2 regions of the Paenibacillus sp. GM1FR genome follow, and region 1 is predicted to be linked to the other one. Evidence: riboswitches for the same ligand, from Rfam matches in the RefSeq annotation. Region 1 holds a riboswitch; the other holds the start of a gene.

Region 1 (3,420 bases):
GCCATTGAATTGCCCGCGTATGGATATGCCGTACTGAGTACGGCTGTGAGCCAGAACTAGAGTCATAATACACATTCATCTGAAGTCAAATATAAGTATCCTAACTTCGCTTCATCTGGTAGCATAAAACAAGCGTCCTGCATAACCCGGATTCGGGTTCGCGGACGCTTGTTTTTGTATTTTTGTATTCGCCGTTATACATCATAATGTCACTGATTTATATATCGGTGGTCCCGGTTCAGCTTAAACCTGAGTACCCTTGTCCACTTGAGCATTGTCCGCCCCACTTGTAGTTGTGTCAGAATCCGCTGGTTTCGACTCCTGCTCAGGCTCGGCACGCTTTGCCTTTGGTTTAGCCAGCTTTTGCATCATTTTGCGGCCTGTTGGCGTCTGGGCCAACCCGCCTTGGGCTGTCTCCCGATGGCGGCTCGGCATCGCACTGCCTACTTCCAGCATGACATCGATGACTTCGTCTGACGGAATGGCACTACGCACTCCGGCCAGGGCCATGTCAGCCGCAGCCAGCGCCGTAACTGCACCCAGTCCATTACGGACGATGCACGGGATTTCAACAAGGCCTGCGACCGGATCGCAGATAAGGCCCAGTGTATTTTTTAACGCCAAACCAACGGCATGAACAACCTGTTCCGGTGTACCTCCACGCAGTTCAACCATGGCACCCGCAGCCATGCCAATAGCGGAACCCACTTCCGCCTGACAGCCACCTTCGGCACCGGAGATAAATGAATTGTTGGCAATAACATAACCAATCGCCCCCGCACAGAACAACCCGTTCACCAAATGTTCGTCCGTCCAGCCAAACCGCTCCTGTGAGCTAATAAACACACCCGGGATAATGCCGCAGGAACCGGCTGTTGGTGTTGCCACGATCCGGCCCATGGAGGCATTCACTTCAGATACACACAGGGCATACGCCATGGCAAGTGCGGAAGCATCTCCCGAGCAAGTCTCACCCTTGCGAATGTACTCAGCCATTTTTTTGCCGTCTCCACCTGTTAATCCACTGCGTGATGTCGTATCTTCCGTTAACCCTTTGCGTACCGCTTCCTTCATCACCTGATAATATTCAGACATCTGCTTCACAACATCCGCTTCCGGTGTATTGGTCTCCTGAACCTGCTCCTCGATCATCAGCTGAGCAATGGTTTTGGATTCTGCTGTACAGATCGTATTCAGTTCGTGCAAATGTTTAAACCGCATCCGAATCAACTCCTCTCTTCAAATCAATGACACGAATGTCCAATACATGGTCCAGCTCCCTTAGACGCTTGAGCATATCAGGATTAGGCACACCATCCATTTCCATCGCGGTAAGCGCTTCGCCATCACGGGCTTTCCGGTCCACCTGCATATACCCGATGTTAACCCCGGATGAACTGATCGTGGACGTTACCGATGCAAGCACCCCTGCTTTGTCCGCATGTCGCAGAACAAGTGTTGGAAACTCACCACTAATCTGAACACGAAAATCATTCATCGAATGCACGGATACGCTTCCACCACCAATGGATGCACCGATTAAGGAGCAGGCACGTTCTCCATGCCACAACTCAATTTTGACCGTATTTGGATGAGGAGCAGGTAGGCCACTTGTATAAAACTCAACCTCCATGCCCGCTTCCTCTGCGTATTGCTCTGCATCCGGGATACGCGGATCGTCTGTGACATAATCCAGCAGACCACCGATCAGTGCCAAATCTGTTCCGTGCCCCTGATACGTATCTGCAAATGAACCGTACAGCGTCAGCCGGGCACGATCTGGCGTACATCCCAGCCACTGACGAGCAATTCTTCCTAACCTTGCCGCACCAGCTGTATGTGAACTTGAAGGCCCCGTCATCGATGGACCAATAATTGAGAAAACATCTTTAAATCGCACTTGTAACCCTCCATTATTAATCATGATTCATATTTGTAAAATGTATTCGTCATTTCGATCCAGGAGTTTCACCACAATGTCCCTTATTTAGATATGATGACATCAAAAAAGGACAGAAGAAGGCCTTAGGCCCTCTCTCTGTCCTCGATACCTGAGAGTTTCACGATCAGCAGTGTCTCACGACAAGGGTGAACTGCCTGCGATTACAGACAAGTTCACCGGGCTGACTGATCATATACCCCTTGGGTGGCGCAGTTCGCGCACTCTCCAGAGTTGCGTCCAACGATGGTACATTTACCTGAGAGATTAACCACTGCGCCGGGTGCACAGCAGCTTGCTCCTTCGGTGCCTGAACACTAGCCATTGTGCTCGGCTAATCCAGGTCTCTCCCGCTCGTTATCATCCGCTGTATTTATTTTAATTCGATTCGAATTGGTACATTTCTAAATTTTTGATCAAGTATACCCATAGAGTAATGCACAATATCATATATGTCAACAAAAGTAACGTGTAATTACCATAAGTCCGATGTCTATTTTAACTGAAGCGAATAGCATTAATATTTCTCACTTCCGCTGAGGCACTCGTGACGTTACTAGTTGTCGTAAATTCAATACTTACTGTATATACGTTAGTAGTTGTTGCAGGAGCAGTATCCACGTAGGTGTTGGAAGAAAGAAACCTCAACGTTCCCGAAGCATTACCGGTTCGTGAGAGCTGCAATTGATTAATTAGAACTCCGTTACGTCTCAGGTTAACGTTATATGCGATACTCCAGTTAGACCCTACAACTACCGCTACTTGTGTACTATTATCGATTTTCACGCGTTGACCTGCCACCACGGGTACATTAAGTGTCTGAATGGTCGTTTCACCGGTCAATGGAAGAGCCAATGCCGCTGTCTGACTGTTAGCAAACAAGGAAGAATCCGCAGGGGCAGAAGCTGCTGTCGATCCAGTAGCTCCTGTTGCGCCAGTGGCTCCGGTCGTTCCCGTTGCTCCCGTTACACCAGCCGTCCCGGTTGTTCCCGTCGCACCTGTCGCACCTGTAGCCCCAGTGACTCCGGTCGCTCCCGTTGCTCCCGTTACACCAGCCGTCCCGGTTGTTCCGGTTACGCCTGTTGCACCTGTAACCCCTGTGACTCCGGTCGCTCCCGTTGCTCCCGTTACACCAGCCGTCCCGGTTGTTCCGGTTACGCCTGTGGCACCTGTAACCCCTGTGACTCCGGTCGCTCCCGTTGCTCCCGTTACTCCGGACGTCCCGGTTGTTCCGGTTACGCCTGTGGCACCTGTAACCCCTGTGACTCCGGTCGCTCCCGTTGCTCCCGTTACTCCGGACGTCCCGGTTGTTCCGGTTACGCCTGTCGCACCTGTAACCCCAGTGACTCCGGTCGCTCCCGTTGCTCCCGTTACACCAGCCGTCCCGGTTGTTCCGGTTACGCCTGTCGCACCTGTAACCCCTGTGACTCCGGTCGCTCCCGTTGCTCCCGTTACTCCGGACGTCCCGGTTGTTCCGGTTA
Region 2 (3,420 bases), on a different contig from region 1:
AACATTAGGTTATGTAATCGTTTTACTTGATGCATAATGGCTGAACCCATTGGTACACAAGGATTTTCTTGCCTATGACTTTTGTCATTTCCAGAATCATTTTCTAAACTATAGCTTGGTCCAATCAGGTGATTTACATCCACAATCTGCTTCAATCCACATTCAAAACCATTCTTGGAAAGCACAAAAAACCTGTGCAAGCATCCGGCTCACACAGGTCGAAACAATATGAAGCTCATATCATTTAATTATAAAATATATGTTAATAAGTACAAGTTCGTTGATACTATTCTTCCGTATGTTTCCGATACGCGTCTGCATTCATCAATGTAGACAATGCTGCTGTCAGATCTCCCTCAACACGGATCTCAATCATCCAGCCTTCCTCGTAAGGAGAGCTGTTCACAAGTTCAGGGGAGTCCTGCAACGAATCATTGACTGCAGTAATTGAACCTGTGACGGGAGAGAACAAGTCCGAAACCGTTTTGACCGATTCGATCGTTCCAATGATGTCCTCTGCTTTTACATTGGTTTCAAGGTCAGGCAATTCCACAAACACAATGTCACCCAGCTGATGCTGCGCGAACTCGGTAATGCCAATACGTACAGTATCCTCCCCTACGGTTTGCACCCATTCGTGCTCTTCACTGTACAGGAAATCACTTTTCAATTCGCTCATCGATATCCGCCTCGCTTTTCATTAATGAGTACATGCGTTCTTTGACCTTAACCTTTTTCCCAGAACATAGCGTATGACATTTTTGAATCAAATGTCAAGATACCTCACAATTTATTTGCTGAACACCTCTAAATCCTGTAACCGGATTACACTCTTTCTTCATATACTGGTGAATATTAGAATAGTAAGCGTAGTCTTTTTAAATACACGAACAATAAAATAAAAACTAAATTAAATATTCGGTTTTAAATAATTATCTATGATATCGTTCTTGACATCAGTAGTGGATTCACGTTTTAATGAGAGGAGTAAATGTGTTTATTGGACTATGTTATACCCGCGGATGAATGTAAAGGGAGAGATTACCCGTGACACCCGATTCGGGATGTACATGAGGTAACGCCGAAGGAGTAAACCACCGATAAGCGGGGGTGAATCTCTCAGGCAAAAGGACTTTTACGGGACGCAACTCTGGAGAGCATCTATTCGCCCTGTGCGGGCGTTATGATCACCCAAGGGGAAACCTGCTGCGCAACGCAGCGGGGTAACTCTCAGGTACAAGGGACAGAGCCTTAGAATACAGCGTGCTACTTGGCATGCCGATTCTTTGGCCTGTCCTTTTCCTTTTTCCCAAAAAACGAAAAACAGGATGTAGAACGGCGCTGCCATAGCTGCCCTTACCATACTTATGTGATGAAAATATCTAGCTGAAAATTTAAAAACACCCTGGTTCATTGATCCACGATTGTATATCCGGCCGGCTGACGGCCCATGACGAGGTGATTTGATGTCCGATTTGCTTAGAACACCACTCTTCCCACTGTATCAGCAATACGAAGGCGTACGGTGCATTGATTTTGGAGGCTGGGAGCTTCCGGTACAATTTAGCGGAATCCAGAAAGAACATGAAGCAGTACGCGAGCGCGCGGGACTGTTCGATGTATCCCATATGGGCGAATTCACAGTACAGGGTGAGCAGGCTGAAGTTTTTTTGCAACAAATGATGACCAATGATGTGACCACGCTGGTTCCCGGTCAAGCCCAGTACACCCTGATGTGTTATCCAAATGGCGGTGTGGTGGATGATCTGCTCGTGTATAAGCTGGAAGATCAGCATTATATGCTTGTGGTTAACGCCTCCAACATCGACAAGGATTGGGCGTGGCTGCAAGAGCACTTGATCCCCGGCGTAAGTATGACCAACGATTCGGAGCAAACGGCGCTGCTCGCCTTGCAAGGTCCACTGGCTGTAGACATTATCGGGAAAGTTACAGATACGGATGTAAGCTCGATTGAACCGTTTCGTTTTGTGCAGGATGCTGAAGTATGTGGAGTAAAATTACTGTTGTCCCGTACCGGATATACCGGTGAAGATGGCTTTGAACTATATGTTCCTGCGGACCAGGCTGCTGTGGTCTGGAATGGATTAATGCAAGCCGGTGAAGGTCACGGACTTGTACCGACAGGCCTCGGTGCTCGGGATACACTGCGCTTTGAAGCAAAGCTCCCTCTGTATGGACAGGAATTGTCGGCAACTATCTCTCCACTCGAAGCTGGCGTTGGCATGTTTGTGAAGCTGAATGCCGGACCTTTTATAGGACACGAAGCCTTGTTACAGCAAAAAACTAACGGGCCCGCCCGCAAACTGGTCGGCATCGAAGTGTTGGAGCGCGGTATTCCCCGCCCCCACTATCCGATTTACGCCGAAGGCGTACAGATTGGTGAAGTGACAACAGGCACGCAATCACCTACATTGAAGCGTAATCTGGGGCTTGCCCTCATCGACAGCAAATACGCTGCGCTGGGAACCCCGCTTGAGATTGAGATCCGCGGCAAGAAACTAAAAGCCGAGGTCGCGAAGACCCCTTTTCATAAACGGACACGTACGTCGAAGACACCTACTCAAGGAGCTGATCAAGCATGAGCAAGCACCGTTATATTCCCATGACTGAGCAAGATCAGAGCGCCATGCTCGCAACCATCGGTGTGGATACGCTGGAGGATCTGTTTCAGGACATTCCGCAGGAGATCCGTTATCAGGGCGAGCTGCCCGTATCCTCCAAACTTGATGAATATGCGCTGACACGTCACATGTCCAAACAAGCCGGCGCCAACGCCAATTTTGAAACACACGCCAGCTTCCTCGGCGCAGGCATATATGATCATCATGTTCCTTCCGTCATCAATCATGTCATTTCCCGTTCCGAGTTTTACACTGCCTACACACCTTATCAGCCTGAGATCAGCCAAGGTGAACTACAGGCCATTTTCGAATTTCAATCCTACATCTGTGAATTAACCGGTATGGCTGTAGCCAATGCCAGCATGTATGACGGCGCAACAGCTTTTGCGGAAGCCGGTAATCTCGCCGCAGCAGCAACACGTCGCAAACAGCTTATCGTATCCCGTACCGTTCATCCGGAAGCCCGTCAGGTATTGCAGGCATATGCGCACGGACTCCGTCTGGAGATTGTCGAGATTGGTTATAAGGATGGCGTCACTGATTGGGATGCCCTGCAAGCAGCCATATCCGACGATACCGCTGCTGTCATGATCCAGAGTCCGAACTTCTTTGGTGCCGTGGAAAATGTGAAGCAGGCTGCCGACCTCGTGCATGCGCACAAGGGCCTGCTCGTTGTAAGTGCCAACCCGCTATCGCTGGGTCTGCTGGAAGCCCCAGGCAAGCTGGGTGCCGACATCGTTGTAGGTGATGCGCAGCCCCTCGGCATCGCCGCTTCACT

Evidence for each region. Region 1 has a riboswitch for glycine ahead of sdaAB (L-serine ammonia-lyase, iron-sulfur-dependent subunit beta). Riboswitches for the same ligand answer to the same signal wherever they lie in the genome.
Region 2: linked by a shared signal. The riboswitch ahead of gcvT (glycine cleavage system aminomethyltransferase GcvT) and the one ahead of sdaAB (L-serine ammonia-lyase, iron-sulfur-dependent subunit beta) in region 1 are both predicted to bind glycine.

The regions. Positions count from the first base shown of each region.
Region 1 covers NZ_MKZL01000027.1:18-3,437, reverse strand. Annotated here, with positions in the region: gene PAEAM_RS19165 (alpha-glycosidase) at 1-60, shown strand, start outside; gene sdaAA (L-serine ammonia-lyase, iron-sulfur-dependent, subunit alpha) at 244-1,221, opposite strand; gene sdaAB (L-serine ammonia-lyase, iron-sulfur-dependent subunit beta) at 1,211-1,900, opposite strand; glycine riboswitch at 2,037-2,173, opposite strand; glycine riboswitch at 2,178-2,302, opposite strand; partial or broken gene PAEAM_RS19150 (collagen-like triple helix repeat-containing protein) at 2,438-3,420, opposite strand, start outside.
Region 2 covers NZ_MKZL01000044.1:89,326-92,745, reverse strand. Annotated here, with positions in the region: gene gcvH (glycine cleavage system protein GcvH) at 287-679, opposite strand; glycine riboswitch at 1,023-1,145, shown strand; glycine riboswitch at 1,149-1,249, shown strand; gene gcvT (glycine cleavage system aminomethyltransferase GcvT) at 1,467-2,603, shown strand; gene gcvPA (aminomethyl-transferring glycine dehydrogenase subunit GcvPA) at 2,600-3,420, shown strand, end outside.